Regions from separate parts of the Arthrobacter sp. 05T442 genome, predicted to be linked through region 1. Evidence: predicted binding sites of a transcription regulator. Region 1 holds the regulator's gene; the other holds the start of a gene.
What was found. Region 1 encodes LexA, which represses DNA repair genes until DNA is damaged. Its sites were predicted from a motif close to TCGAACANNTGTTCGA; they were not measured.
Positions count from the first base shown of each region.

Region 2: the regulator LexA is predicted to act here: its motif matches at 11,910-11,925, upstream of AC1DES_RS17050 (Rv2578c family radical SAM protein).

Region 1 covers NZ_JBFTKM010000005.1:4,873-19,981, forward strand. Annotated here, with positions in the region: gene AC1DES_RS07185 (histidinol-phosphate transaminase) at 27-1,145, opposite strand; gene AC1DES_RS07190 (LysM peptidoglycan-binding domain-containing protein) at 1,351-1,818, opposite strand; gene lexA (transcriptional repressor LexA) at 2,159-2,908, shown strand; gene AC1DES_RS07200 (ATP-dependent DNA helicase) at 3,130-5,271, opposite strand; gene hflX (GTPase HflX) at 5,264-6,844, opposite strand; gene AC1DES_RS07210 (class I SAM-dependent methyltransferase) at 7,392-8,006, shown strand; gene dapF (diaminopimelate epimerase) at 7,987-8,943, opposite strand; gene miaA (tRNA (adenosine(37)-N6)-dimethylallyltransferase MiaA) at 9,012-10,058, opposite strand; gene miaB (tRNA (N6-isopentenyl adenosine(37)-C2)-methylthiotransferase MiaB) at 10,062-11,636, opposite strand; gene AC1DES_RS07230 (regulatory protein RecX) at 11,708-12,193, opposite strand; gene recA (recombinase RecA) at 12,414-13,466, opposite strand; gene AC1DES_RS07240 (DUF3046 domain-containing protein) at 13,698-13,916, opposite strand; gene AC1DES_RS07245 (MarR family winged helix-turn-helix transcriptional regulator) at 13,958-14,467, shown strand; gene AC1DES_RS07250 (helix-turn-helix domain-containing protein) at 14,583-15,035, opposite strand.
Region 2 covers NZ_JBFTKM010000023.1:8,533-23,641, reverse strand. Annotated here, with positions in the region: gene AC1DES_RS17095 (quinone oxidoreductase family protein) at 1-75, shown strand, start outside; gene AC1DES_RS17090 (Pls/PosA family non-ribosomal peptide synthetase) at 168-4,139, shown strand; gene AC1DES_RS17085 (M1 family metallopeptidase) at 4,172-5,542, shown strand; gene AC1DES_RS17080 (4'-phosphopantetheinyl transferase family protein) at 5,539-6,249, opposite strand; gene pheT (phenylalanine--tRNA ligase subunit beta) at 6,267-8,810, opposite strand; gene pheS (phenylalanine--tRNA ligase subunit alpha) at 8,813-9,874, opposite strand; gene AC1DES_RS17065 (hypothetical protein) at 10,077-10,523, shown strand; gene AC1DES_RS17060 (SIMPL domain-containing protein) at 10,525-11,163, shown strand; gene pcp (pyroglutamyl-peptidase I) at 11,190-11,831, opposite strand; gene AC1DES_RS17050 (Rv2578c family radical SAM protein) at 11,934-13,136, shown strand; gene AC1DES_RS17045 (NAD(P)(+) transhydrogenase (Re/Si-specific) subunit beta) at 13,289-14,662, opposite strand; gene AC1DES_RS17040 (NAD(P) transhydrogenase subunit alpha part 2) at 14,659-15,027, opposite strand; gene AC1DES_RS17035 (Re/Si-specific NAD(P)(+) transhydrogenase subunit alpha) at 15,027-15,109, opposite strand, start outside.

The sequences.
Region 1 (15,109 bases):
GGCGGGGCACGGGCTCCAGCTTAAGTCTAGGCGTGCAGCGCCGGGTCGCTGGTCAGGATGCGTTCGAGTGCCTCGAGGAACGCTGTGGTTTCCGTCTCAGTGCCCGCAGTGACCCGCAAGTGGCCGGGGATCCCGACGTCGCGGATGAGCACCCCGGCGTCCAGGAGCCCCTGCCAAACCTGGTGCGGGTTCTCGAGGCCGCCAAAGAACACGTAGTTGGAATCCGAGGCTGCCGGTTTGAGCCCCATCCGCTGCAGTTCGGAAACGATCCGGTCCCGCTGGCGCTTGATGTCCTCGACGTCGGCCATGAGCGCCTCCCGGTGGCGCAGCGCAGCCAGGGCGGTTGCCTGGGTGATGGCGGACAGGTGGTACGGCAGCCGGACCAGGCGCAGTGCGTCGGTGACCTCGGGTGCTGCGGCCATGTAGCCCAGCCGCGCGCCCGCGAGGGCGAACGCCTTGCTCATGGTGCGCGAGACGATCAGCCGCTCCCGGCCGGGCAGCAGCGTGAGGGCGCTGGGCGTGCCGTCGTGGGCGAACTCGTGGTACGCCTCATCGACAATCACGATGGTCCGGCTCGCTTCGCCTGCCGCGTAGACCGCCTCCACGACGTCGAGGCCGAGGCCGGTGCCGGTGGGGTTGTTCGGGGAGCACAGGAAGACGATGTTGGGCTGCAGCTCACGTACCTGCCGTGCCGCCGATTCAGCGCTGAGGCCATAGTCCGCCGCGCGCACCCCGATGATGTACTCCGTGTCAGTGCCGGCAGCCAGGAGCGGGTACATCGAGTATGTGGGAGGGAAGCCGAGCGCCGTGCGCCCCGGGCCGCCGAAGGCCTGGAGAATCTGCTGGAGCACCTCGTTGGAGCCGTTGGCCGCCCAGATGTTCTCTGCGCCCAGTCCGTGGCCGAGGTATTCCGCCAGCCCCTCGCGCAGCTCGGTGAACTCGCGGTCCGGATACCGGTTCAGTCCGACCGCCGCTGCGGTGACGGCCTCGGTGATGGCTGCGCGGACGTCGGCCGGGACACCATGGGTGTTCTCGTTGACGTTGAGCAGGATGGGAACGTCCAGCTGGGGCGCGCCGTAGGGGCGCAGACCGCGCAGATTGGTCCGGAGGGGCAGTCGGTTGAGGCGCTCTAACTGGTCAGTCACTTCAACAGTTTAAGTGAGAGGGCGACGGGCGCTGAAACTGTGACGCCTGGGGCCCCGTAGCGACCGGCTGCGGCGGCCGGCCACGGCGCGGCGCGCGGCTTCCGAATGGCTTCACCACAGATCTACAGGACTTCCGCACTGCTTGCGCATAGCTTCACCACTGATCCGCGGGACTTCCTCGCGGCTTGCGCAAGGATCCACGGGACTATTTGGACGGGACGAAGAGCTGCTGGCCCGGCATTACTCGAGCGGCCCCCAGGTTGTTCAGCTGCACGATGTCGGCCACGACATCACGGGGATCACGCTCCGGGGCCACCTCTCCCGCGATGGCCCAGAGGGACTCCCCGGGCTGAACAGTCACGGATACGCTGGGCGTCGGCGAAAGCTCGGAGGCCGACTCGGCCGCCTTCGCCGGAGCGTTGAGGAAACCACTGAAAGACAGGATGAGCGCGGCAAGAAGGATCAGCGGCACGCCGAAGAAGACGAACCTGCCACGCCGGGTCAGACGCAGCGGGGCCTGCTTGGTCCGGGCCCGGGCGGCCTGCACAGGCTCCGCGGATGAAGCGTGCTGGCGGGACGAAGTGGGCCGGCGGGTCGACGTGCCTGCGGGCCGGCCGTACTGGCCGAATGCGTCGCGGCTGAAAGTGTCGTGAAACGCGCTTGATGCTGACATGAACTGAGCCCTCCTGGACCATACGTTGCCGCCCGGCGTACTCCACCTACTCGCCGCCAACCGACTGAACCTTCGAACATAGAACCGAACTTGATGCTTCGCCCGGAAATTTCCGAATCGAACACATATTCGAACTTTGCTTCTTCTGTTTTAGCACTTACTAACGAACGTTGTCGAGACTCGCTAGAACAAATGTTTGAAAAAGCTTTGCGGCTGGCCTACGTTTGAGTCACAGAACAACCACTTCTGCAGTTGATCAGCAGGGTCTGACATTTCAGGCCGGAAGTTCCCGGCAGCTGCAGCCACGGCGGCCGGGCGGATTGGAAAGGCGTTGGCGAACATGGCAGCACAAGCCACCGGCGGCAGGGCCACCCAGCGGGGCCCACAGCCAGCCCGGGCCCCCAAGAGCCTTACCGTCCGGCAGAAGAAGATCCTGGAAACCATCCAGCGGTCCGTGACCGACAACGGCTACCCGCCGTCCATGCGCGAGATCGGCGACACTGTGGGCCTCGCCAGCCTCTCCAGCGTCACCCACCAGCTCTCGCAGCTCGAGAAGCTCGGCTACCTCCGCCGCGACCCCAAGCGTCCGCGGGCCATGGAGGTGCTCATGCCGCTGACCCTGGACGAGGGAAGCACCAGGATTTCGGGCGTGGAGAAATCCAGCAGCCTGCGGGCGGCGGGAGGGCGGTCAGTCTCGGAGCTCGCCAGCGCCACGGACACCGCGATGGTGCCGTTCGTCGGTCGCATCGCCGCCGGCGGACCGATCCTGGCGGACCAGGTGGTCGAGGACGTCATGCCGCTGCCGCGTCAACTGGTGGGCCACGGCGAACTCTTCATGCTCAAAGTCGCCGGTGATTCCATGATCGACGCCGCCATCTGCGACGGTGACTGGGTGGTCGTCCGGCGGCAAAGCGACGCAGTCAACGGGGAGATCGTTGCTGCACTCCTGGATGACGAGGCCACAGTAAAGACCTTCCGCCAGCGGGACGGACACACCTGGCTGCTGCCGCAGAATACCCAGTACGAGCCCATCCTTGGCGATCACGCCGTCATCATGGGCAAGGTCGTCTCGGTGCTGCGGTCGCTCTGACGCACACCGGCCACAGGGCATGAGGGCCCCGTTCGACATCGGACGGGGCCCTTCGAGTTCCTGCCCAGTTACTCGCGGAGCACGGGCCCGCCGGTCCCGGACGGCGCCGGCATCCCGCGGGTGCGCGGAGACAGAAGGAAAGCAACCGGGCGGGAAGGTCGCACTCCCCCGGCTGCGCCCGGCCCTGGGCTCCCGACCAGGCACCGGGCTGCCCGCCAGACCTACGTGGCGGGCTGCCCGGATTCCTTCGAGAGCCGCTCCAGCGCCGCGAGGGCAACCCCGGGGTCGGTGGTCGGCCAGAACGGTGGCAGGGCTGCACGGAGGAAGGCTCCGTAGCGCTCAGTGGAGAGCCGCGAATCCAGCACCGCCACGACACCCTTGTCCGACGTCGAACGGATCAGCCGTCCGGCTCCCTGGGCAAGGCGGATCGCGGCGTGGGTTGCCGAGACGCTCATGAAGCCGTTGCCGCCGGCCTGGGCCACGGCCCGGGACCGGGCGGTCATCAGCGGATCGTCCGGCCGCGGGAACGGGATCCGGTCGATGACGACGAGACGGCACGAGACACCCGGGACGTCAACGCCCTGCCAGAGGGACATGGTGCCAAAAAGGCACGTGTCCGGTTCGTCGGCGAACTGCCGCACGAGCGCCGTCATGGTCGAATCGCCCTGGCACAGGATGTCCATGTCCAGCCGCGGCCGCATGGCCTCTGCGGCTTCCTCCGCGGCGCGCCGGGAGGAGAAGAGGCACAGGGCCCCGCCGCCGGAGGCCTGGATGAGCTTCTCCAGTTCGTCCAGTGTCTCCGGGGAAGTGCCCCGGCCGGGTTTGGGCAGGTGCTTGGCGACATAGAGGATGCCCTGCTTGGGGTATTCGAACGGCGAACCGACGTCGACGCCGGTCCAGCTGGGCGCGCCGGGGCCGACGAGCCCCAGGCCGCCGGCAGCCGGTTCGAACGCGGAGCCGATTGCGAGGGTGGCCGAGGTCAGGATGACGGTGTGGTCCGCGAACAGGCCCTCGCGCAGCCGGCCGGCCACGCTGAGCGGCGCCACGTTGATGAGGGCCGGTGCCGTTTCGTCCGGCTGGGAGTAGCCCTGTGCCGGGTCGAAGGTGCTGTTGCGGGAGAACCACACCACTTCACGGTTCTCGCGGGCAGCCAGGAGGCGTTCGCACAGTTCCAGGATGACCATGAGCCGGGAGCGGGCGAGCTGGCGACCGCCGTCGGCCGTGGTGGCGCTGTCGCCCTTGGAATCGGAGAGCGCGGCGCGGCAGGCGTCGCGGAGCTGGTCCACGCAGTCCAGCTGTTCGGTGTTGAGGCCGTTGGGCATGAGTCCGCTCGGAACCCCCTCAATGGCAAGTTCGAGGTTGGACGCGGCATTGTTGAGCGCATCCACGGTGATGCCGGTGTGCTTGCGGGCCCCGGACGCGGCGACGTGGACCATCGCCACGGAAAGCTGGCCGGACACGGCGCCCGTCACGCGGTCCTGCAGCTCGTGGGCTTCGTCGACCACCACGACGTCGTATTCGGGCAGGACCGCGAGTCCCTCGAAGGCGCTGACGGCCAGCATGGCGTGGTTGGTGACGACGACGTCGGCGTCGGCGGCGTTCTGCCGGGCCAGTTCGCTGAAGCATTCCGCGGCGAGGGGGCATTTCTGCGCGCCGAGGCATTCCATCGACGTGACGGAAACCTGGCGCCAGGCCCGGTCGGTGACTCCGGGCATGAGCTCGTCGCGGTCCCCCGTGGCGGTCTCTTCGGCCCAGTCGCGGAGCCGGACAACTTCCTTGCCGAGTTGCGACGACGGCCCGCTCATGGCCGCGGCGAAGTGCGGGACGCTCGTGTCCTCCCCGAGCGAGAAGAGCTGGCCCTCGGAGGGTTCTTCGGAGGGGAAGCCACCCTCGAGCTTGTGCCGGCAGACATAGTTGGAGCGGCCCTTCACGAGGGCGATCTTGACGGGCCGGTCCAGGGCGGGGGTGATGGTCTTGAGCAGCCGGGGCAGGTCGCGGCCGACGATCTGGGTCTGCAGGGCCAGCGTGGCGGTGGAGACGAGGGTGGGTTTGTCGCTGACCAGGGAATGGGCGATCAGCGGGATCAGGTAGGCAAGGGATTTGCCGGTGCCGGTGCCGGCCTGGACCAGGAGGTGGTCGCCGGTGTCGATGGCGCGTGCCACCTGCCGGGCCATCTCGTGCTGGCCGTCGCGGCTTTGGCCGCCCATGCCGGACACCGCCCGGTCGAGGAGTTCAAGAACGAACTCCTCGCCGGCCGGCTTCTGCTTTCCTGACCCTTGGCGGTTGTCCGCCTCCGCGGCGGGGTCTTCCCCTGCGGCGTCGGCCGTGTCCGCGTCCGTCCCTGTCACTGCCGCCTCAGTCATTGCTGATGAAGGAATCCAGTTCAGCGGCGAGGCCCTCGCGCACCATCACGACGGCACGGGTACCCGTTTCCTCGTGATCGAGGCTCAGGATCTCGGCGTCGGTCTCGTGGAGCTTGTTGAGCAAGTCCCCGCGGCTGTAGGGGATCAGCAGCTCAAGCTTCACGCTGGGCCTCGGGATGCCCTCGCTGATGGCCTTGAGCAGGGCCGGAATGCCTTCACCGGTGCGCGCCGAGACCACCACGTGGCGCGGTTCGCGCTGCTTGAGCCGTTCAAGTACAAACGGATCGGCGGCGTCGGCCTTGTTCAGGACGATGATTTCCGGGACCTTGCGCGCATCCACTTCGCTGAACACTGTCCGAACCGCGGCAATCTGCCCTTCCGGATCCGGGTGGGAGGCATCAACGACGTGCAGGATCAGGTCCGAATCGGCCACCTCTTCCAGAGTGGAGCGGAAGGCCTCCACGAGCTGGGTGGGCAGCGAGCGGACGAAGCCCACGGTGTCGGCAAGGGTGTAGCCCAGCCCGTCAGCGGTCTCGGCCTTGCGGACGGTCGGATCCAGGGTGGCGAACAGGGCGTTCTCCACCAGGACTCCGGCGTCGGTCAGCCGGTTCAGCAGCGAGGACTTGCCCGCGTTGGTGTATCCGGCGATCGCCACCGAGGGAACTGCGTTCCGACGGCGGTTGGCGCGTTTGGTCTCGCGGGCCGGCTTCATCGCGGCGATCTCACGCCGCAGCTTGGCCATCCGGGTGCGGATCCTGCGGCGGTCCAGTTCGATCTTGGTTTCACCGGGACCACGCGAGCCCATGCCTGCACCGGCGCCGCCCACCTGGCCACCGGCCTGGCGTGACATCGACTCGCCCCAGCCGCGCAGGCGAGGTAGCAGGTATTCGAGCTGGGCCAGTTCGACCTGGGCCTTGCCTTCGCGGCTCTTGGCATGCTGGGCGAAGATATCCAGGATCAGGGCTGTCCGGTCAATGACCTTGACCTTGACGATGTCTTCCAGGCCACGCCGCTGGGACGGGGCGAGTTCGGCATCGACGACGACGGTGTCGGCGCCGGTGGACATCACGATGGCTTTGAGTTCCTGTGCCTTGCCGGAGCCGAGGAATGTCCCCGGGTCGGGCTTGGCCCGGCGCTGGACCAGGCCGTCGAGGACTTCCGAGCCGGCCGTTTCCGCGAGGGCCGCGAGTTCACGCAGCGAGTTCTCGGCGTCGGCGAGCGTTCCTTCGCTCCAGAGCCCGGCCAGGACTACGCGCTCCAGGCGCAACTGCCGATATTCGACTTCTGTGACGTCTTCAAGCTCGGTGGACAGGCCGGCGGTGCGGCGCAGGGCGTGCCGTTCCTCGAGATCCTGCTGGTCGCCGTCGTAGCTGGTGTAGACCTCATCCAGGCGGGAAATGGCTTGGGCCTTGCCGAGCACTGTCTTGGGCTCGCCGGCGGTGGCACCGGTGCTCTGGCCTGCCTTCCCGGCAGGGGTGTCCTTGGAGAGGATCCGGTCGATGACAGCCTGGATTTCCGCAGGACTCATGTCCTGGGATGCTGAATCGGGTCCGGTGTTGGGCTGACTGGTCATGGTCTCCTTTAAAGGTTCGGCAGTTTCAGAATAGTGCCCATTGCTGCTCTGTGGTGCGGTATTCGCGCTGGGCTGACGACTGGGGGTCATGCGGGCCTCCTGGGATGCCCGCGGCGGCCGTGCCGGGGGCATGGTGGGCTCCGATACGGAGCGGTTAACTAAGGGGAGGAAGAGGCGGCACGTTGCACCTCGCTGCGGGGAAACAGCCGCGTAGTACCTGACCGCTGAGCCGGCTCCGATAGCGGGCCGGCGGGATGCCGCCGCCCCAAGGCGGGACTCCAAGTGGTCCGGGCGCCACCGGGTGAGAAGAATCACTGCGGAGGCGCGCCGAGCGGAAGGTGACTACCTGCGTCGCTACGGGACGGGACTAAGCCCGTGCCGGCTACTTGGAGTTCAAGAACATGGATTTAAGCCTAGCAGACCGTTCGCGTGATCCCGGCCGGTGGCTCCGCCGGCGAGGCGTGCCTGTTTCGCGTGGAAATTCCCGGCCGCAGCCGGCTGCAGCCGGTTTCCCATACGGCCCGGGGGCCAACTAATCTGGCCCATTATGGAGTCTGCACACTATTTCAGCGCCCAGCCCGCCGGGCCCTTCACCCGCAAGCCGCTTTCTGTGGAGCTTGCCGGTGAGACGCGGCGGCTGCAGACGTCCTCAGGGATCTTCAGCCCGGATGGCATCGACAAGGGGACGGCCGTGCTGCTTGCCGACGTGCCTGCTCCGGCGCCGCAGGGAAACCTGCTCGATATCGGCTGCGGCTGGGGGCCCATTGCCCTGACCATGGCCCTCCGGGCACCTCATTCGCACGTCTATGCCGTGGACGTCAATGAGCGGTGCGTGACGCTCACGAACGAGAACGCGGCCTTACTGGGGCTGGACAACGTCACCGCGAGCACGCCGGAGGCCGTGGACCCGGACGTGCGTTTCGACACCATCTGGTCCAACCCGCCCATCCGGATCGGCAAGGACGAGCTGCACGCCCTGCTCCGGCTGTGGTTGCCGCGGCTGGCTCCGGGTGGATCCGCGTGGCTCGTGGTGCAGAAGAACCTGGGCTCGGACTCGCTGCAGCGGTGGTTGGCCGCAGAACTGGACAGCGGTTTTTCGGTGACCCGGGAGAGCACGTCGAAGTCTTTCCGGATCCTGCGGGTCAGGAAAGCGTCCCGCTAGCGACGATCACGGCGGGGCCGCTGAGCTCGACGTGTTCGCGCCCTTCCGTGCCGAGGAAGAACTTCACGCCCACGACCCCGCCCGGCACGTGGACGTTCCAGGCGTCGGGGGCGCCCTGCCCCGCCCAGTGGCGGATGGCGACGGCGGCGGCGCAGGCACCGGTACCGCAGGACTGGGTTTCCCCCACTCCCCTCTCGTGAACGCGCATCGTAATGGTCCCGACGCCGTCGTGGACCAGTGGCTCGGACGGAACGACGAACTCTACGTTGGTGCCGTGCGGCGGCCTGGGATCAACGTGGGGCGCGGTGAACAGCTCGGTGGCGTCCAGTTCAGCCAGTTCGGCCAGCGCCACCACGGTGTGCGGATTGCCCATGCTGACGGACAGCGCAGGCCGGGCAACCTCCAGCCCCTCGGCGCTGACCAGAGAGTCCATGGCGCGGGCGGTGGCTTCCCCCGGGAAGATGAACTCCCAGGGGCCCATGTCGACGGCATAGCCGGCGGCGGTGCGGACGATCGTCTTTGCCCCGCCGCGGGTGCCGATGGTCAACGACTCCCCGGCCGGCAGATCGACGAGACCCTCCGCGATGAGGAAGTGCACGAACACCCGGACCCCGTTGCCGCACATTTCCGAGAGCGAGCCGTCGCCGTTGCGGTAGTCCATGAACCACTCGGCGTCGGGGTGCCCGGTCAGCAGCGCCTGGCCCTCGGGCAGGAGCCGGGACGGGACCGCCCGGATCAGTCCGTCGCCGCCGATCCCGCGGTGCCGGTCACACAGTGCCACCACTTGCTCGGGCGTAACGGACAGCGAGCCGTTAGGGTCCGCAATCAGCACGAAGTCGTTGCCTGTGCCGTGGCCCTTGGAAAACTTCAGTCCGCTCAGGATTGCGGTGTCGCCGGCAGCGTTGCGGTCAGCGGCCAAGGCAAGGGATTCGTCCATGCTCCAAGGTTACCGGTCAGGCTGCGGTGCCCGGAAAAGCTACGCCCGGAGCACAGCGGCCCGGACTGCTACGCGGTTTCCGGGGCCGGCAGGGCATGGGTCGAAAGAGCCGGTCCGCACAGGGCCGCGGCTCCGGTCACAAGCCCGGGATCCTGCCAGTTGAGCCAGGTGATGCGGGGGTCCGCGCGGAACCAGGTGAGCTGGCGGCGCGCGAACTGCCGGGTCGCAACGATGGTCTCCTCGGCGGCCTGCCCGACGTCCGCTTCGCCGTCGACCACCCTGAGGAACTGGGCGTAACCCAGGGCCCTCGGTGCTGTCCTGCCCCGCCTGAGGCCGGCGGCGTCGAGCCGGCGGACTTCCTCCATAAGGCCCTCGTCCACCATGGCGTGGACACGGCGCGCGAGGCGTTCCCGGAGCAGTTCACGGTCCACTTCCAGCCCGATCTGCACGGCAGGCTGGAAGTACTCGCGGGTGGGCATAAACGAGCTGAAGGGGCGCCCGGTCAGTTCGAAAACCTCCAGCGCCCGGATGACCCGACGGACGTCGCCGAGCCTGCCGGCGGAGACGGGGTCGACCGCCTGCAGCCGGTCCCGCAGTGGCGCGGGCCCCGACGCTTCAAGCTCGGTTTCGAGGCGGCCGCGGATGTCCGGGTCCGTACCCGGAAACTCCAGGATGTCGAGGGCGGCGCGGACGTAGAGGCCGGAGCCCCCGGCGAGGATGGCCCGTTTGCCCCGGCTGTGGATGTCTGCGATCAGGGCCCTGGCCTGCTGCTGGAAGTCCGAGACGCTCGCTTCCTCGGTCACCTCCAGGATGTCGAGGAGGTGGTGCGGCACTCCCCTGCGTTCCGCCATAGTGATCTTGGCGGTGCCGATGTCCATTCCGCGGTAGAACTGCATGGAGTCCGCGTTGATGACTTCGCCGTCGAGTTCGAGGGCAAGCGAGACGGCGAGCCCGGACTTGCCTGAACCGGTCGGGCCGACGACGGCGATGACGGGCGGATCGGCCCGCTCGACGGCAGCCGGAAACGACGGCGGGGTCTGCGAGCGGACGTCTGCGGACGCCGCCCTGCCCGGCACCCCAGCGGTCCCGGAGGTCCTGGCTTGCGGTCCTGCCATGGGCTAGCGGCCGCGGACCGGCAGCGCAGGCATGCCCAGGGAGACCCCTGTCTTGCCCGCGGCGGCGCCCGGTACCGGGGCCCCGCAGGAATCCGCCTGCGAACGGTCCCAGGCATCCCCTGCGCGGGACCGCCGCAGGCTGTAGTCCTCCGCCGACGCCGGATCGGCGACGAGGTGGAACGCGGCAGCCTCAGTAATCGTGACTGTCACGAGGTCCCCCGGGCGGGGCACTTGGGCACCCGCAGGAACGGAGAAGTGGACCAGCCTCTGGTCGCGGGACCGGCCGGAAAGCCGGTGCGTCTCCTCCGCTTTGCGGCCCGGCTGGGCGGTGACCATGACTTCGACGCGGCGGCCCAGCTGGCGGCTGTTTTCCTCGGCAGCGATCCGGTCCTGCAGGGCGGTAAGGCGTTCGAAGCGCTCCTGCACCACGGCTTTGGGGAGCTGGTCGGGCAGTTCGGCGGCAGGTGTGCCGGGACGCTTGGAGTACTGGAAGGTGAAGGCTGTGGCGAAGCGGGATTTCTCCACCACGTCCAGGGTCGCCTGGAAGTCCTCCTCGGTCTCGCCGGGGAAGCCGACGATGATGTCGGTGGAGATCGCCGCGTGCGGGATCTTGTCCCGGACTTTTTCGAGGATGCCGAGGAACTTAGTGGAGCGGTAGGACCGCTTCATGTCCTTGAGGACTTTGTCCGATCCGGACTGCAGGGGCATGTGCAGCTGGGGCATGACGTTGGGCGTCTCCGCCATGGCGTCGATGACGTCGTCCGTGAAGGCGGCGGGGTGGGGGCTGGTGAAGCGCACGCGCTCCAGGCCCGGGATGTTCCCGCAGGCCCGCAGCAGCTTGGAGAACGCCTGCCGGTCGCCGAATTCGACCCCGTAGGAGTTCACGTTCTGGCCCAGCAGTGTCACTTCGATGGCGCCGTCGTCGACGAGGGCCTGGATCTCGGCCAGGATGTCACCCGGGCGTCTGTCCTTCTCCTTGCCGCGCAGGGCGGGCACGATGCAGAAGGTGCAGGTGTTGTTGCAGCCGACCGAAATGGACACCCAGCCGGAATAGACCGAGTCGCGTTTTGTCGGCAGGGTGGAAGGGAAGACGTCCAGCGACTCGAGGATCTCCAGCTGCGCCTCGTTGTTGTGGCGTGCCCGGTCGAGGAGGGCCGGCAGGGCCCCGACGTTGTGGGTGCCAAAGACCGCGTCGACCCAGGGCGCCTTTTTCAGGATGGCCTCGCGGTCTTTCTGCGCCAGGCAGCCGCCGACTGCGATCTGCATCCCCGGGTTGGCGGCCTTCACCGGGGCCAGGATGCCAAGGTTGCCGTAGAGCTTGTTGTCGGCGTTCTCCCGCACGGCGCAGGTATTGAAGACCACGACGTCGGCGAGTTCGCCTGAGGCGGGGACATAGCCCGCGGCCTCGAGCATCCCAGCCATGCGTTCGGAATCATGCACGTTCATCTGGCAGCCGAAAGTGCGCACCTGGTAGGTGCGGGACTGCGGCGCATCAGGGACCGGCACCGTCTCAGGCGCCGAAGCGCTGACTGCTGAGGGAGTGTTGCCGGCTGCTGGGGAGGGGATGGTCAAACTCACCTGTTAAGGGTACCGGGTTTAGGGGTACGCGCTCTGCACCGTAACCCTGGGGGCTTGCTGCCCGGGCTGGTTCAGTCGTCCGGTTCCGCGCGTCCGGCGGCGGCAGCGAGCACCTCGCCCACGATCCGGAAGGCCTGCGAGGGCTGGTACCCCTTGCGTGCGAGCATCGACGCCAGCCGCCGCGTCGTCTTGTCCCGTTCGCCACGGTCATCGGAGCCGGTGAAGCCCCTGAGCTTGCGCTCTACCAGTTCGCGGGCAGCCGCCTCCTCGTCCTCGTCACTGAGCTGCTCCAAGGCCTCGGACGCGGTATCAGGATCGATGCCCTTGTCCGCCAGCTCACGCCGCAGGGCGCCCCTGGCTAGCTTGCGGGTCTGGGACCGGCTGCGTACCCACATGTCCGCGAATTCGGCGTCGTCGATGAGGTTCACCTCTTCGAAGCGGTCCAGCACGGCCTCGGCAACGTCGTCGGGGACGTTGCGCTCGGACAGCTTGCGCGAAAGCTGCAACCGGCTCTTCGGGGACTGTGTCAGCTGGCGCAACACGATGGCCCGGGCCACCGCAGCAGGGTCGGCGTCGGGGTCCGGCTCCGCGCGCCGTGACCGGGAGCCCGCCCCGGCCGGCGCTGAGTCGCCATGGTCGGAGTCATCCGCGAACCCGGCGCCGTCAGGACCGGCGCCGGCGTCGCTCTTACCGACGCCGGTGCCGGGGTTCCGCTGCCGGAAACCTCCCGCTTTCCGCGGCCTCCCGCGGGAGGCCGCGGCGTGGGAGGGCGCGCCGTTAGAAGCCGTCAACGGCCTTCAGCTTCGGAGATGCCTCTTTTTCAGCCGGGGCCTTCACACCCACGCCGAGCTTTTCCTTGATGAGGCGCTCGAGTTCGGCAGCCAGCTCAGGGTTGTCGCGCAGGAAGCGGCGGGAATTCTCCATGCCCTGGCCCAGCTGGTCGCCGTCGTAGGTGAACCACGAACCGGACTTCTTGATCAGGCCGTGCTCGACACCCATGTCGATGATGCCGCCCTCGCGGGAAATGCCCTGGCCGTAGATGATGTCGAATTCGGCGATCTTGAAGGGCGGGGCCATCTTGTTCTTGACGATCTTGGCCTTGGTGCGGTTGCCGACGGAGTCCGCCCCCTCCTTGAGCGTCTGGATGCGGCGGACGTCGATGCGGATGGATGCATAGAACTTCAAGGCCTTACCACCGGTGGTGGTTTCCGGAGAGCCGAAGAAGACGCCGATCTTTTCGCGGAGCTGGTTGATGAAGATGGCGGTGGTCTTGGTCTGGCTCAGGCGGCCGGTGATCTTACGCAGGGCCTGGCTCATGAGGCGGGCCTGGAGGCCGACGTGGCTGTCGCCCATGTCGCCTTCGATTTCAGCGCGGGGAACAAGGGCGGCGACGGAGTCGATCACGATGACGTCGAGGGACCCCGAGCCGATCAGCATGTCCATGATCTCCAGCGCCTGCTCACCGGTGTCCGGCTGAGAAACCAGCAGGGCATCGGTGTCGACACCGAGTTTGGCCGCGTATTCGGGATCGAGGGCGTGCTCAGCGTCGATGAAGGCGGCGATGCCGCCCAGCCGCTGGGCGTTGGCTACTGCGTGCAGGGCCACGGTGGTCTTACCGGAGGATTCCGGACCGTAGATTTCAACGACGCGTCCGCGGGGCAGGCCGCCAATTCCAAGGGCCACATCCAACGCGATGGAGCCGGTCGGAATGACCTCGATGGGCGCACGGACTTCATCGCCCAGGCGCATGACCGAGCCCTTGCCGAACTGCTTGTCAATCTGGGCAAGCGCTGCTTCGAGCGCCTTTTCACGATCCGGGGCTGCGGCCATGGTTCACACCTCTAATGTTTACTCGCTGTGGAGCGGCCGTTGCGGCCGTTTATCTGTCATCACTGACGCTAATGGCACCCACCGACAAAGTTGCCGGCTGGCATCGCGCATGTGGAAAACGCTCTGAAAAAAGCATAGCCCTACCCGAACAGATATTCGAACAACAGGGCGGCGTGTCAGGTTTCATCGTCCGCCGGCTGCGGGCTGCCCCGGGCTTCAGGCTGCCGCCGGTCAGCGGGGTTTGACGTCGCGGCCCAGTCGACGCTCGGGCGGGACATCCTGGACGTCGCACAGGGCAAGCCAGACCTGGCGCGGCGGCACGCCGGCACCCAGCGCCTGGTCCGCCGTGCGTCCGCCCACCCCCGCCAGCACCAGCGAACTGCTGAGTACGCGGGAGTATCCGGCTCCGAACTCGTCGTCCATGAGCCGCCAAAAGTCACTGATTCGCACCGGTAAAGTCTCTCACGTGCCGGGACTCTAGAATGGTTGCCATGAGCAACTCAGCCGAGGACACCGGAATCTCCGGGAGTGCCGAGGACCCCGCAGAAGCAGCACTAACCGCCGTCGAGCACCAGATCAGCGTGCTCTGGCGCCGCGGCCGTTCCGTCTCCCACCAGCTCTCGCGGGAGGTCCATCCCGACATGGAACCTGCCGCGTACGGACTCCTGAGCGTGATCCGCCGCCAGGGGCCCATCCGGCTCACTGAGCTGGCCTCGTGCATCGGCGTCGGCAAGCCCTCCGTGAGCCGGCAGATCGCTTTTCTTGAAAACCTTGGCCTGGTGTCCAAGGAGGCCGATCCGCTCGACGGGCGTGCGCAGTCAATCCGCCTCACGCCCGAGGGCGAGGAAAAGATGCACCAAGTGCAGGACGCCCGGCGTGAGGTCTTCCGCGAACGGCTGGGGGAATGGCCGGTCGAGGAACTGCAGACCCTTGCCACGTACATCGCGAAGCTTAACGCGACATACGAGCGGGACGGCTTCCCCAAGGAAGAGTCCCGGTAGGCCGCGGTTCCCCAGGGAAGCGACCCGGAAGAAACGGGGCCGACGACAGCGCCACAAACGAAAAGTGCCCCCGGCGTGTCGCCGGGGGCTCTTTCATTGATGTAGCTGGTCCGGGCTAGCGTGCTCCGGAAAGGAGCCCCTTGGCCAACTCGTCGTTCAGGTCGGAGTTGAGCTCACGGTCCAGGTCACGGCCGTAGCGCTGCGCGAACTCCTGCGGGACGGTGTCCGGAACTGCTACGCCCTCAGCGACGGCGACGCGGTCACTGACTTCGCGGAGCATGCTGGAGAGCGGAACATCGAGGGCCGAGCAGATCGAGGAAAGCAGCTCCGAGGAGGCTTCTTTCTGGCCGCGTTCCACTTCGCTCAGGTAGCCCAGGGAAACGCGGGCACTGTGCGAGACTTCGCGGAGGGTACGGCCTTGGCGCTGGCGGACATCGCGGAGTACATCACCGATTTCGTGACGAAGTACAACCATCTTGCGCTCCTTCTGTTCGCTCTTTGCCTGATCGGCGAGGCCCACATCCTTCCAGCGGACAACGCCGTTCACGGATACGGGCTGCTTTACCATCTGTATCGCCTTGCTCCCTCGTACGTCGAGTCCGCCCTTAGCGGCGGACTATTAATGCTTTCATCCTAGGCGCC
Region 2 (15,109 bases), on a different contig from region 1:
CTCGCCGAAGCAGCGCAGGCCCATGATGACCTTGAACAGCGCCGCACCACCGGCAAGGTCATCCTGGTCCCCTGAGCCGGCCCCCAAGGGAACAGCAGGGGAACAGCATGCAAACAGCCGGCCAACCCGGACACCTTCCGTTCATCTGATGCAGGGAGAATGCCCGTGTGACTGAGCAGCAAGCGCCTACGAGTGATGCCCCCAACACCGGGCCGGTGTACCGGGCGCAGCTGCCCGGCGCCCTCGCGGCCCCGCCGGAACGCACGCTCATCGGGATCATCCAGGACACCGCAGCCCGCTTCCCGGATGCCTCCGCCCTCGACGACGGTCACCATTCGCTCAGTTACGCCCAGCTCCTCGCGGAGGTCCGGGCCGCGGCCAGGAAGCTGCACCTGGCCGGGCTCGGGGCGGGCGACAAGATCGGGGTCCGGATCCCCTCCGGCACCAACGAGCTTTACGTCACGATCCTTGCGGTACTGCTGGTGGGCGCCGCCTACGTTCCGGTGGACGCGGACGATCCCGACGAACGGGCCAAGCTGGTGTTTGGCGAAGCCAGGGTGTCCGGCATTGTGCGCGGCGGCGGCCGGATCGTCACCGACCGCACGCGGCCCCGGCCCTTCCCTGCCGCCAGGCCGCCCGCTGTCGACGACGACGCGTGGGTGATCTTCACCTCCGGCTCCACCGGGACACCCAAGGGAGTGGCGGTGCAGCACCGCTCGGCAGCCGCGTTCGTCGACGCCGAGGCCCGGCTCTTCCTCCAGGGCGAACCGATCGGACCCCAGGACCGCGTCCTGGCGGGGCTGTCCGTGGCCTTCGACGCCTCGTGCGAGGAAATGTGGCTCGCGTGGCGCCACGGCGCCTGCCTCGTCCCCGCTCCGCGCGCGCTGGTGCGGACCGGCATGGACCTGGGCCCGTGGCTGATCAGCCACGGCATCACGGTCGTGTCCACGGTTCCCACGCTCGCGGCACTCTGGCCCGTCGAATCCCTGGAAAGCGTCCGCCTGCTGATCTTCGGGGGCGAGGCGTGTCCGCCTGAACTCGCGGAGCGGCTCGCCGTCGACGGCCGTGAAGTGTGGAACACGTACGGCCCCACCGAGGCCACCGTCGTCGCGTGCGCTGCGCCGCTGGGTTCTCCCGGTCCCATCCGGATCGGCCTGCCGCTGGACGGATGGGACCTCGCCGTCGTCGATGCCCGGTCCCGGCCCGTCGCCGAAGGCGAGGTCGGCGAGCTGATCATCGGCGGCGTCGGGCTGGCCCGCTACCTGGACCCGGCGAAGGACGCCGAAAAATACGCCCCGATGCCCTCCCTCGGCTGGGCGCGCGCCTACCGCTCCGGCGACCTGGTCCGCTACGAAGCCGGGGGCCTGATCTTCCAGGGGCGGGCGGATGAGCAGGTCAAGCTCGGCGGCCGCCGGATCGAGCTCGGCGAGATCGACGCCGCCCTGCAGTCGCTGCCGGACGTTGCCGGTGCGGCGGCGGCCGTTCAGACGACGGCCGCCGGCAACCAGATCCTGGTCGGCTACCTGGCTCCTGCTGCCGGCCGGGAGATCGACCTGGTGGAAGCCCGGGCGCGGCTGGGCACGAGCCTTCCGGCCCCGCTCATCCCCCTCCTCACGCTGGTGGAATCGCTGCCCACCAAAACCAGCGGCAAGGTGGACCGCCGCGCCCTGCCCTGGCCCCTTGCCGGCGCCGGCGCGGCCGATGCCGAGGGTGCTCCGCTGAACCTCCCGGACGACGCCCGCTGGATCGTGGAACAGTGGAGCTCCGTGCTCGGCAGCGCCGTCAGCACGCTCGACGCCGACTTCTTCGCCTACGGAGGCGGCTCCCTGGCCGCGGCGCAGCTGGTCTCCGCCCTCCGGGTGCGCTACCCCACCATCACCGTGGCTGATGTCTACGCGACCCCGAGGATCGGGGCCCTCGTGGACGCGGCCCGCCAGTCGCTGCCCGAGGGCGGCGCCGGCCCGGCACCGGAACGCACTGTCCGGCCGACGGCCCGGAAGTCCCAGGTCTTCCAGACCCTCATGGGCATTCCGCTGCATATCCTGGTGGGCATGCGCTGGCTGACCTACCTCATGGCCGCCAACAACCTGCTCTCCGCCCTCGCCGGGTTCAGCGACGCGCCGACCGTGTCCTGGTGGTGGGTGGGGGCGTCCTGGCTCGTGTTCGTAAGCCCCGCGGGGCGGATGCTGGTCTCCGTGGCCGCCGCCCGGCTCCTGCTGAGGAACGTGGGCCCCGGAACGTACCCCCGCTCGGGCCGGGTGCATCTGCGCCTATGGCTCGCCGAACAAATCCAGGATCTTGCCGGGGCCATCAGCCTCGCCAGCGCCCCCTGGGTCCCGTACTACGCCAGGGCACTCGGCGCGAAAATCGGCGAGGACGTCCAGCTGCATTCGGTCCCGCCCGTCACGGGCCTGCTCTCCCTCGGCAACGGCGCCAACATCGAACCTGAAGTCGATCTGTCCGGCTGGTGGATCGACGGCGACTGCGTCCACATCGGGGCCATCCGGATCGGTGCCGGCGCTACTATCGGGGCGCGCAGCACGCTCATGCCGGGCGTGGTCATCGGTGCCGGAGCCCAGGTTGAGCCCGGTTCTGCCGTGCTGGGCAAGGTCAAGGCCGGGCAGCTGGTCGCCGGTTCACCCGCCGAGCGCCGCGGCAAGGCCCGGCATACCTGGCCCGCCGTCCCGGCGGAACACCACCTGACCGGCCGGCTCTGGTTTGCCGGCTTCGCCGCTGCCTCGGCCGTTCTGGCACTGATCCCCTATGTGTCCGCCGCCGCAGCCGCACTGGTGGTCTTCCTTTTCGTCCGGGGCCGGCCGTCCCTGTCCTCGGCGCTCCCGCAGCTGCTGGTGTCCCTTCCGCCGGCGGCGCTGGCCTGGTTCCTGGCCAACTTGCTGCTGATCCTGCTCACGACGAGGCTCCTCGGAGTCGGACTCGCCGAAGGCTACTACCGGGTGCGCAGCCGGATCGGCTGGCAGGTCTGGGCCACAGAGCGGGTCCTCGACCTGGCCCGCGACCTCCTGTTTCCGGTCTATGCCAGCCTCTTCACGCCGGTCTGGCTGCGGCTGCTCGGCGCGCGGGTCGGCAAGAACGTCGAGGCGTCCACGGTCCTTTTGATCCCGAAGATGACCACGGTGGGCGAAAGCGCCTTCCTGGCGGACGACACCTTGGTGGCGTCCTACGAACTCGACGGCGGCTGGCTGAGGATTGCCCCGGCCAAGATCGGGAAGCGCTCCTTCCTGGGCAACTCCGGAATGACGGCGGCCGGCCGCAACGTGCCCAAGAATTCCCTCGTGGCCGTGCTCTCGGCGACACCCGCCAAGGCGAAGTCCGGCACCTCGTGGCTGGGCAGCCCGCCGGTGCGGCTCCGGCGCACCGCCATCGCCTCCGATGACATGCGGACCTACCAGCCGCCGCTGAAGCTGAAGGTCGCGCGCACGGTGTGGGAGCTGTGCCGGTTTGTCCCGGTGGTCCTGACGGTGGCTATCGCCGCCGGGGTCCTGCTGACCTTCGACTGGCTGGCAGGTACTTTCAACTACGGCGTTGCCGCCCTTCTTGGCGGCATCGTGGTCCTCTTCGCCGGTGCGACGGCCGCGGGCAGTGCCGTGGTGGCCAAATGGGTTCTCGTCGGACGCATCCGGCCCGGCCAGCACCCGCTTTGGAGCTCCTTCATCTGGCGGAACGAGGTCGTGGATACGTTTATCGAGATGGTCAGCGCCCCGTGGTTCGCGCGCGCCGCGACGGGAACTCCTGCACTGGTCTGGTGGCTCCGGGCGCTCGGAGCCAGGATCGGGGCGGGCACGTGGTGCGAAAGCTACTGGCTTCCCGAAGCGGACCTGGTCACCCTCGGCAAGAACTCAACGGTCAACCGGGGCTGCGTTGTCCAGACCCATCTCTTCCACGACCGTGTCATGAGCATCGACACTGTTACGCTCGAGGACGGAGCAACCATGGGTCCGCACGGGGTCATCCTCCCGCAGGCCAGGATCGGCAGCGGCGGCACCGTGGGTCCGGCCTCCCTGGTCATGCGGGGCGAAACGGTCCCCGCGGCGACGTACTGGATGGGCAACCCGGTCAGCCCGTGGGTGGGCCCGGCAGTTCCTGCCCCCAAGCCCCGGCAACGCCAGCCCAGCAACTAACTCCAGTCCAGCAACCACTGAAGGTCCGTCCCATGAGTCCCAGCGAACCAGCAGGCAGCGGCCTCGTCGTCGCGCCGCCCGGCCAGGAAGCCAACGCGCCGGATCCCTACATGCCCGGCCACGGCACCAGCGCGTACCGCGTCCGGCGCTATGAACTCGAGCTCGACTACAGGGTCAGCAGCAACCGGCTCAGCGCCCGGGCCGTGCTGCAGGCGGTGGCGCAGCTTCCGACGTCGGCCGTTGTCCTGGATTTGACGGGGCTGCGCGTGACCAAGGTCCAGCTGGGAGGGCGGAAGGTCCGCAAGTTCAGCCAGCGTGCCGAGCAGCTCATCGTGGCCCTGGATGTGCCGCTGCTGCCGGACGAGACCTTCACCCTCGACATCCGCTACGAGGGCTACCCCGCCCCGCGCCGCGGCCTGTGGGGCGACGTGGGCTGGGAGGAGCTCTCCGACGGCGTCCTCGTCGCCGGCCAGCCCAACGGCGCGGCATCCTGGTTCCCGTGCAACGACCACCCGGGGGACAAGGCGAGCTACCGGATCAGCGTGACGACGGACGTCAACTACCGGCCCGTGTGCAACGGCGTCTTGCTTTCCCGGACCAGCAGGTCCAGCCGCGAAACCTGGGTCTATGAGCAGGCCGAACCGATGTCCACGTACCTCGCCACGGTCCAGATCGGGCGGTACGGGCTCCTGACGCTGAACCCCGAGCGGCCGTCCGGGCAGGTGCCGCAGTTCGCTGCCGTCCCGGAGTCGCTGGCCGACACAGCAAGGACCGGGCTGGCGCGCCAGCCCGACATGATGCGGACGTTCACGAACTGCTTCGGCCCCTACCCGTTCCCCGAGTACACCGTGGTGGTCAGCGAGGATGTCCTGGAGATCCCGCTCGAGGCGCAGACCCTGTCTATCCTGGGTCCCAACCATCTGGGCCTGGAGTGGGAGTCGCAGCGGATGATGGCCCACGAGCTCGCGCACCAGTGGTTCGGGAATTCGCTGACAGCGGCATCGTGGAAAGACATCTGGCTGCACGAGGGCTTCGCCTGCTACGCGGAGTGGCTGTGGTCCGAGGAGGCCGGCGTCATGTCCGTCGCGTCCCGCGCTGCAGCCGCATGGCGAAAGCTCGACGCCGGCAGCCAGGACCTGCTCATCGGCGATCCCGGGCCGGAGCTGATGTTTGATGACCGGGTGTATAAGCGCGGAGCCCTCGCCCTGCACGCATTGCGCCTGCGCTGCGGCGACCTGGCGTTCTTCGCGCTGCTGCATGACTGGGCGCACCGCTTCCGGCACGGCTCCGTATCAACGCCGGCATTCATCCTCGCCGCGGACCGCGCCACGGGCATCGATTCCGAGGCCCTGCTGCATCCCTGGCTCTACGAAGGAGCGCTCCCGCCGCTGCCGCCCTCCTAGGGCGCCGCATGCCTTAGGGCCCGGGAATGACGGAGCGCGACGGCGGCCACGAGGTCCGCCGGCAGGCCGGTCTCGGCAGGAGCCAGGTCCCGGACCCCGGTCCGGTGCAGCACGTCGACCGTGTCCGGGGCTTTCCGCAGGCCCTCACCGGTCATCTTGAGCCAGGCTTCCTTCCGGGCCCAGAGCCGCGCCCGTCCGCGCAGCAGTCCCGTGGCGGGGAGCCGGTGGAGCGCCAGCCGTTCCGCCGGAGCCAGCGCCACGGCGTCGAAGCCGTGAAAGTCCATCCGCGCCGGGTCCTCGACGTCGATCCCCAGTCCCAGGCCGGGCCCTGGATCGGTCACTGCCGCCAGCAGCGTCCAGCCGGACGCCCTGGCGAGGCTCAGGAGCAGCGGTACGGCGGCTCCCTCGTAGGAGTAGCCGGGCCTGCCGTGCGAGACGTCCCCGCCGCTCCCGCAGCGTGGACAGGTGTACCGGGCAGTGAGGCCCGACGGCGGCACTCCGAGCAGTTCGGCGGCGAAGCGACGCTGCGCGAGCCGCGCCGACAGGAATTCGTCGCGGGCGCCGGGCGCCATGGCGCGGGCCCGCGCGTGCTCGGCGGCCTCCAGGAGGGCGCCGGCATCGCGTTGCAGCCCGGCGGCCGCCGCCGCCAAGGTCTGCCCGGGTGTGCGAAGGGGCGGGCAGGCACGCACGATGAGTCGTGATGCCATGCCCGCCCCTTCCTTGCTTAGCGCTGTACGGCTCCGAAGCGTTCGGCCGCAACGGCCACGGCACTTTCGCGGGCCGCGGAGGCCTCGTCGGCGGTCAGGGTGCGGTCCGGGGCGCGGAACCGCAGGCTGAACGCCAGCGACTTCTTGCCCTCGGCGATCCCCTTGCCCACGTACACGTCGAAGAGCGCCACGTCCTCAAGAAGTTCGCCGGCGCCTTCGCGCAAGGCCGAGAGGACATCGTCCGCCGGGATGTCCTGCGGCACCACGAGGGCCACGTCCTGGGTGGCCACCGGGTAGGTCGAGATGTGCTTGGCCACGATCACGTCGGCTGCGGCTTCGAACAGGGCATCGGCATTGATCTCCAGCGCCACCGAGCGTGCCGGCATGTCGTGCGCCGCCAGCAGTTTCGGGTGCAGCTCGCCGGCGTAGCCCACCACGTCGCCGGTGCGGAGCGTGAGCCGCGCGGCCCGTCCCGGGTGGAACGCCTGGTGCTGCCCCTGGCTGACCAGGATGTCGACGCCGAGGACCTCACCGGCGAGCCGGGCGAAGTCCAGCGCATCCGCCCAGTCCCAAGGACGGGGCGCATGCGCGGGCGCGGCGGGTGAATCATGGCCGGTCAGGACGGCGGCGAGGTGCAGCGGCTGGTCCGGGACGCCGTCGTACAGGGCATCCAGCACCTCCTCGGAGGGCTTAACGCCCAGCGGCGGGATCGTGGCCGTGCCCAGGTTCCCGCCCGGCAGGAACACGAGTCCCGCCTCAAACAAGGCGAGGTCGCGGAAGCCACGGGCGTGGTTGCGCTTGGCCACCTCGATCAGGCCCGGCAGGATGGACGTCCGCAGGAAGCCATGCTCCTCGCTGATCGGGTTGGCGAGCTTGAGGGCTTGGCGCTCGGTGCCCTCCGTGGCCACGCCAAAGGTGTCATTGGCAGCTTTGGAGACGAACGGGTAGGCCAGGACCTCGGTGAGGCCGGCGTCCGCCAGCGCCTGGATCAGGCGGCGGCGCTGCTGCTGGACGCGGGTCAGGCCGCGGCCCGGAGGCGCCACCGGCAGGGTCGCCGGGATCTTGTCGTAGCCGACCAGGCGGGCGATTTCCTCGGAGAGGTCTTCCTTGGTTTCCAGGTCATTGCGCCAGCTCGGTGCGGTCACTGTGTAGCCGGCGCCGTTCTTCCCGACAATAGCGCCGAGGTCCTCCAGCGAGGTCAGGATCTGCTCCTCGCTGAAGTCAATTCCGATCCGGTCCGCGGCGTAGCCTGCCGGAAGTTCGATGGTGACGGCATCCGGGGCGGTCCCGACGTCGGTCCCGGCCTCGTCTGCCGTGCCCCCGGCGAGCTCGACCAGGAGGTCCACCACGCGCTGGGCAGCAACGTTGGCGACCTGCCAGTCCACTCCGCGCTCGAAGCGCTTGGACGCCTCGGACGGCAGCTTGTGGCGGCGGCGGGAGCGGGCGATCGAGACTTCGTCAAAGTGCGCGGCCTCGACGAGGATGTTGGCGGTGGAGTCCGATACTTCCGTATGGGACCCGCCCATGACACCGGCGATGCCGATGGGTCCGGAGGCATCCGTGATCAGGAGGTCCTCGACGTCGAGCGTGCGCTCCTTGTCGTCGAGGGTGGTGATCTTCTCCCCCGCGGTGGCACGCCGCACAACGATGTCGCCGGAGAGTTTGTCGAGGTCGTAGCAGTGGTTCGGCTGGCCGAGCTCAAGCATGACGTAGTTGGAGATGTCGACCGGCAAGGAGATGGAGCGGATGCCGGCGAGCCGGAGGCGGGAGGACATCCACGGCGGGGTGGGCCGGGTGGCGTCCACGCCGCGCACGGTGCGGGCCACGAAGCGGTCGCAGCCGGGCTTGCCGTAGATGGGGGCGTCGTCGTTGATCTTGACGCCGTAGCCGCCGGAGAGGGCTGCGGGGGCCTGGACCCTGGACGCCGGGTCGGTGAAAACGGTGCCGGTGGCGTGCGCGTATTCGCGGGCCACGCCGCGGATGGAGAAGCAGTAGCTGCGGTCCGGGGTGACGTTGATTTCCGCGGCCTGGTCGTAGAGGCCGAGCAGCTCCATCGCGTCGGTGCCGAGCTCCGGGTCGAGCCCGATCCGCGACAGCACCAGGATGCCGTCATGGTCCTCGCCGATGCCCAGTTCACGGACGGAGGCGATCATGCCGGCGGAGAGGTGGCCGTACGTCTTGCGGGCGGAGATGCGGAAGTCGCCGGGCAGCACGGCACCGGGAAGGGTGACCACCACCTTGTCGCCTTCAACGAAGTTGTGGGCGCCGCAGATGATCCCCTGCACACCGGAGGGGTCGATGCCCTCGCCGGCAAGCGTCTGCGGCTGGCCCTCGGGGACCACCCGGACCTGGCACCAGTTGATGGTCTTGCCGTTGGTCTGGGGTTCCTTGACGATGCTCAGGACCTGGCCCACCACGATCGGGCCGCGGATGGTGTCCGTGGGGCGGTGGACCCCTTCTTCTTCGAGGCCAACCTTGACCAGCTCTGCCATGACGTCTTCGGCCGTTGCTGCGGCCGGTACCTGCGCGAATTCACGCAGCCAGGAAAGTGGGATACGCACTGTTAGATCTCCATCCCGAAGTGCTCGCTGAAACGTACATCGCCTTCTATCATGTCGCGCATGTCGCCAACCTCGTTGCGGAACATGAGGGTGCGCTCAATGCCCATGCCGAAGGCAAAACCTGAATAGATGTCCGGATCGATGCCGGCGGCGCGGAGGACGTTGGGGTTGACCATGCCGCAGCCGCCCCACTCGATCCAGCTCGGGCCGCCCTTGGCGCCCGGGTGCCAGATGTCCAGCTCCGCCGAGGGCTCGGTGAACGGGAAGTAGTTGGGGCGCAGCCGGATCTGGGCGTCGTCGCCGAACATCTGGCGCGCGAAGTGCTCCAGGGTGCCGCGGAGGTCAGCCATGCTGAGCTTCTTGTCGATGGCCAGGCCCTCGAACTGGTGAAACACCGGCGTGTGGGTTGCGTCCAGCTCGTCGGTGCGGAACACCTTGCCCGGGCACAGCACGTAGATGGGCAGTTCCCGTTCCAGCATGGAGCGGACCTGGACCGGGGACGTGTGCGTGCGCATCAGCAGGTGGGCCTCGGGCGGTTCCACGAAAAAGGTGTCCTGCATGTCACGGGCCGGGTGGTCCGGCTTGAAGTTCAGGGCATCGAAGTTGAACCATTCGGATTCCACCTCGGGCCCTTCGGCGATTTCCCAGCCCATGCCGACAAAGATGTCCGCCACGCGCTCCTGCAGGGTGGACAGCGGGTGGCGTGCGCCGGCCCGGCGCCGGCGCGGGGCCGCCGTGACGTCCACCGTCTCTTCGACGAGGATCCGGGCGTCGTTCTCGGCTTCGAGCTCGGCCGTGCGGTCCGCGAGCGCCTTGTTGACGCGTCCGCGGGAGGCGCCCATGAGCTTTCCGGCCGCAGCCTTCTGGTCCTTGGGCAGGCCGCCGATCTCGCGGTTGGCGAGGCTCAGCGCGGACTTCTCGCCGGTGTGCGCGAGGCGGACGGCTTTGAGTTCCTCGAGCGTGGCGGCGGCGGCTATGGCGGCGACGGCCTGGTCTACGGCGGCGGTGATGGCGGCTTCATCCAGAGGATTCGGGACGGCGGCGCCCGGCAAAGTTTCAGTCATCTACTGTTCTTAGCTACGAGTCGGGTCATGCCAGCGGCACGGACCGCTGCACGGGGCAGGGTCGCGGGTCGTTGACATAGGGCAGGGCCCGCCGAATTCCCTCCGGCGGGCGCTCGCTTCCAGTCTAGTAGAAGGCACCCCGCTGCCCGAACGTGACGTCCGTCCCCCACTATCGTTCTCGGCCCACCGCTAGCATGGCCTCATGACTTCCGGACAACGGCTGCGGCAGATCATCAATGTGCTCAATGGTTCGACCCTCCTGGGCCTGCTGCTGGCAGCCTGTGCGCGCACGCCCGTCCGCTCCGGCCCGCGCGGCCTGCTGATCGCCAGCCGTTACCGGTGGCGCCTCCCCTTTGCCGGGGCCTTCACCGTGGGCAACGTGGTGCTGTTCCGGGCCGGCCTCCAGGAGGCCCTGGCCAATCCCGTCCTGCTGGGCCACGAGGAGCGCCACAGCACGCAGTATGCGTGGTGCCTCGGAGTGCCCTTCCTGCCGCTGTACTTCGTGGCGGCGGCCTGGTCCCAGTGGCGGACGGGCAATCCGGGGTCGGGCAATTTCTTTGAGCGGCACGCCGGGCTGCAGGGCGGCGGCTACCCGGACCCGCAGGCGACCACCAGGGGCCCCGCGGCCCGCGAACGGAACGAGGCGTGAGATGACGGACAACCCAAGAACGATCTCGGTGACCGGGTCCGGCAGCGCCGAAGCCGCGCCGGACCTGCTGACCATTTCCATCGGCGTCGAGTGCCGCCGGGGCAATGTCGACGCGGCGTACGGCGACGCAGGCCGCGCCGCCGGCACCGTCACTGCGGCGCTCCGGGCCCACGGCGTGGGGAGCCCGGACATCACGGCCTCCGGGCTCAACGTCCGGGCCGAAGTCACCTGGCAGGAAGGGCACGGGCAAAGTGTCTCCGGCTACCTGGCGTCCAGTACACTCAGCGTCCGGATCCGGGAGCTCGCGGGCTCCTCCGCCATCATCGCTGCCGCGGTCGCTGCCGGCGGCGACGACGTCAGGCTCAACGGATTGCAGCTGGGCTTCGCCGATCCCTCCGCGGTCACGGCACGCGCCCGCGAGGCGGCCTGGAACGACGCCCTGGCCACGGCGCGGCACTACGCTGCCCTGGCCGGCGCCGGGCTGGGCAAGGCAGTGTCCATCGCCCAGCAGTCCGGCTTCCAGCCGCCGATCCCGGTCGGGAAAATGCAGCGCGCCGTGGCTGCGGAGTCGCTCACGGTCGAAGCCGGCGAGTCCAGCGTCGCGGCGGCTGTAAGAGTTGTCTGGGAACTCGTCGACTAGACTGCCCGCTTCCTAGCGGGCGGCGCCTAGTGGGTGGCGCCGGCGGAGAGCTTGAGGTCCGCCGTCGTGGCCAGAGCCGTGCGGACGACGACGGCGAGCGCCTGCGCCATGTGCTCCGCCGGCAGTGAGGGGCCGCTGCTCCCCTTCGGGAGCTGGGCCGTCTCGTACGGGACGTGGACAAAGCCGCCGCGGGTGCCGGGGTGCAGCCGCAGGGCGTGCATGAGCCCGTAGAAGACGTGGTTGCAGACGTAGGTTCCCGCCGTCTGGGAGACCTCGGCCGGGATCTGTGCAGCGTTCAGCGCCGCGAGGGCTGCTTTCACGGGAAGTGAGGTGAAGTAGGCGGCCGGTCCGTCGGGAACCACGGCCTCGTCGATGGGACGGTTGCCCGCATTGTCCGGAATCCGGGCATCGTCACAGTTGATGGCCACCCGCTCCAGCGAGATGCGGGGCCTGCCGCCAGCCTGGCCTGCGCAGACCACGAGCTCGGGGCTGTGACGCTCCAGCGCCTCCTCCAACGCTGTGATGGACTCCCCGAAGACACAGGGAAGCTGCACCGCCTGCACTGCGAGACCCTCGGCTTCCAGCAGCTGCGCCGCGGCGCGGGCCGCGGACCAGGAAGGGTTGGTTGTTTCGCCGTCGAAGGGCTCGAAGCCGGTAAGGAGAATCATGGGCCCCAGCCTAGCAACGCCGGTCCGGAGGACCCCCCCCGGCCGTGGCGGCTTGCCGGGCCGGTCCTTGACTTTGAATCGAACATACATTCGAATGGAGCTATGAGATGGGACGCCCAGGCACTCAAAGCCCCACAGGAAAGAGCCGCTGAACGCGCTGGAGCTGGTCCCGGGCCCACGGGTCCCGGAGAGGCAGGTCCCGGAGAGGCAGGTCCCGGAGGCAGCACCGGCGGCAGCGGATCCCCGTCGGCCCCGGCCGCCGATGCCCTCCTGCCCCTGGCCGGGCTGGTGCGTTCTGTCACCACCCCTGAGTTTGCCGGGATCACCTTCCATGAGGTCACTGCCAAATCGGTGCTCAACAAGGTGGTCGCCGGTTCACGCATGCCGTTTGAATGGACCATCAACCCCTACCGCGGCTGCAGCCACGCCTGCGTGTACTGCTTTGCCCGCAAGAGCCACACGTACCTGGACTTTGACGCCGGGCTGGATTTTGACAGCCAGGTGGTGGTCAAGATCAACGCTGCGGAGGTCCTTCGCCGGGAACTGGCAAAACCTTCCTGGCGGCGTGAACACGTCGCCCTGGGCACCAATACGGATCCCTATCAGCGGGCCGAGGGACGGTACAAGTTGATGCCCGGCATCATCGGCGCCCTCGCCGATTCCGGTACCCCCCTGTCGATCCTGACAAAGGGCACCCTCCTGGCCCGTGACATCCCGCTCCTGAAGCATGCCGCGGCGCAGGTCCCGGTCGGAGTCGGCATCTCGCTGGCCATGACCAACGAGCAGCTCTCGGAGGCTGTGGAGCCCGGCACCCCCGGCCCGCGGGCCCGGCTGAAACTGGTCACCCGGTTGCAGGAGGCGGGATTGCCCTGCGGGGTCATGGCCATGCCCATCCTCCCCTGGCTCTCCGACAGCGACGAAGCCTTGGACTCTCTGTTCAGCTCCCTTGCCGCAGCCGGCGCCACGGGGGTCACGGCCGGCGCGCTCTACCTGAAGCCCGGCACCCGGGAATGGTTCATGCAGTGGATTGCGAGGGAGCATCCGCAGCTGGCCGGCAAGTACCGGCGCCTCTACGGCAGCGGCTCCTACGCTTCCAAGGAATACCGGGCATGGCTCTCCGGACGCATCCGCCACTTCAAAGCCCTGCACGGCTTTTCCGGCTCACAGGGCTTCAGCCACCGCGACCTCAACGATGATCCCCGCGAGGAAGAAGCCCAGTACCCGGCCGGCAGCATCCCGGAAACGGCTGCTGGAACGCACCACGGCAACCAGGCCGCCGCTGCCGCGCAGCCGACGCTGTTCTGAGCCTCGTTGCCTGAGCGGGCCGTGCTGAGACCGATCGCCCGCGCCCGCTGTTCGGACCTGCCGATTGACCCCGCTGCTTGACCCCGCTGTTTATCCCCGCTGGCGCAACCGCGCTGGCCGCAACCGCACTGGCCTCCCGCCCGGGCCCCCGGTCAAAGCGCTTTGACCGCGCCCAGCACCTTGGACAGCGAGTCCTTGGCGTCGCCGAACAGGAGCGTGGTCTTCGGATCATGCAGGAGCTCGTTCTCGATGCCGGCGAACCCGGGGCGCATCGAGCGCTTGAGGAACACCACCTGCTGGGCCTGCACCACGTCCAGGATCGGCATCCCGTAGATCGGTGAGCCCGGCGATGTCTTCGCTGCCGGGTTGACCACGTCATTGGCCCCGACCACCAGCACGATGTCGGTGTTCGGGAATTCCGGGTTGGCCTCGCCCAGCTCCCGCAGCAATTCGTACGGCACATTGGCCTCCGCGAGGAGCACGTTCATGTGCCCCGGCATGCGCCCGGCCACTGGATGGATGGCAAAAACCACCTCCGCACCGCGTGCCGCGAGGGCGATAGCGAGCTCCGCCACCGCGTGCTGGCCCTGGGCAACGGCCAGCCCGTAGCCGGGGACGATCACCACGCGCTGGGCGTAGCCAAGCTGCACAGCCACATCCTCCGGCGAGGCCGACCGCACCGGCCGGTCGCTCAGGGCGGTCGAGCCCGCCGTCGAGCCGCCGCGGAACGCCCCGAACATGATGCCCGCCACTCCCCGCCCCATCGCCGAGGCCATGACCTTGGTCAGGATGGTTCCGCTTGCCCCGACCAGCGTTCCGGCGACGAGCAGGAGCACGTTGCCGAGCACCACGCCGGAGGCGGCCACCGCGAGCCCGGTGAAGGCGTTGAGCAGGGAGATCACGATCGGAACGTCGGCCCCGCCGACGGGCAGCACCAGCAGCAGCCCGGCCGCGAGGCCCAGGACCAGCAGGGCCCACGACCAGCCGGCGGAACCTGTCAGGCTGATGACGGCCCCGGACGTCACCGCACCCAACATGACGAGCCCCATCACCACGGGCATGCCGGGAAACAACAGCGGGCGGGTGCTGATCAGCTCCTGCAGCTTCCCCACCGTCACCGCGGAGCCGGCGAACGACACCGCACCCACCAGCATCGTGAAGACCACCGCCAGGCGGACCCACGGATCCCCGCTGTGGCCGAGCTCCAGCACGGCAACCAGTGCGGCAGCGCCGCCCCCGACCCCGTTGAACAGGGCGACCAGCTGCGGCATCTGGGTCATGTGCACGCGCCGGGCCACCGGGACGGCGACGGCGGCGCCCACGGCGATCGCGGCCAGGATCAGCGGGAGGTTCTCCAGCCTTGCGGACAGGAATACGGTCACCAGCGCCACAACGGCGCCCGCTGCTCCAATGGCGTTGCCGCGGCGGGCGGTCCGGGGTGAACTGAGGCCCTTAAGCGCCAGGATGAAGCAGACGGCCGCCACGAGATAGAGCAGCCCCGTCCAGCCGGGCGCAAGGATGCTCATCGGCTTTCCCCGGACGTTCCTTCACCGGCACCGGGACCCCCGGGGACGCCCGCCCCGGCAGCGCTTTCTCCGGTGCGGGGGCGGACGCGCTTCCGGCCGCTGAACATCTCCAGCATGCGGTCGGTGACCACGAAACCGCCGACCAGGTTTGCGGTAGCGAGAATCACCGCGACGAGGGCGATCGTCAAGGCCCACACGTCGGTGGCCTGCCCCGCCACGATGACCGCACCGACGAGGATAATGCCGTGGATGGCGTTGGCGCCGGACATGAGGGGTGTGTGCAGCTTGCTGGTCACTTTGGAGACCACCTCGAAGCCCACGAAAACGGCCAGCACCACTACTGTCAGCAACGTAACCGGATCCATCAGGGCCGCCCTTCGATCTCTTCAGGCATCACCGTCAGGGCCTCCAATGCCGCGGCGGTGGCGGCATGCCTCACGGAACCGC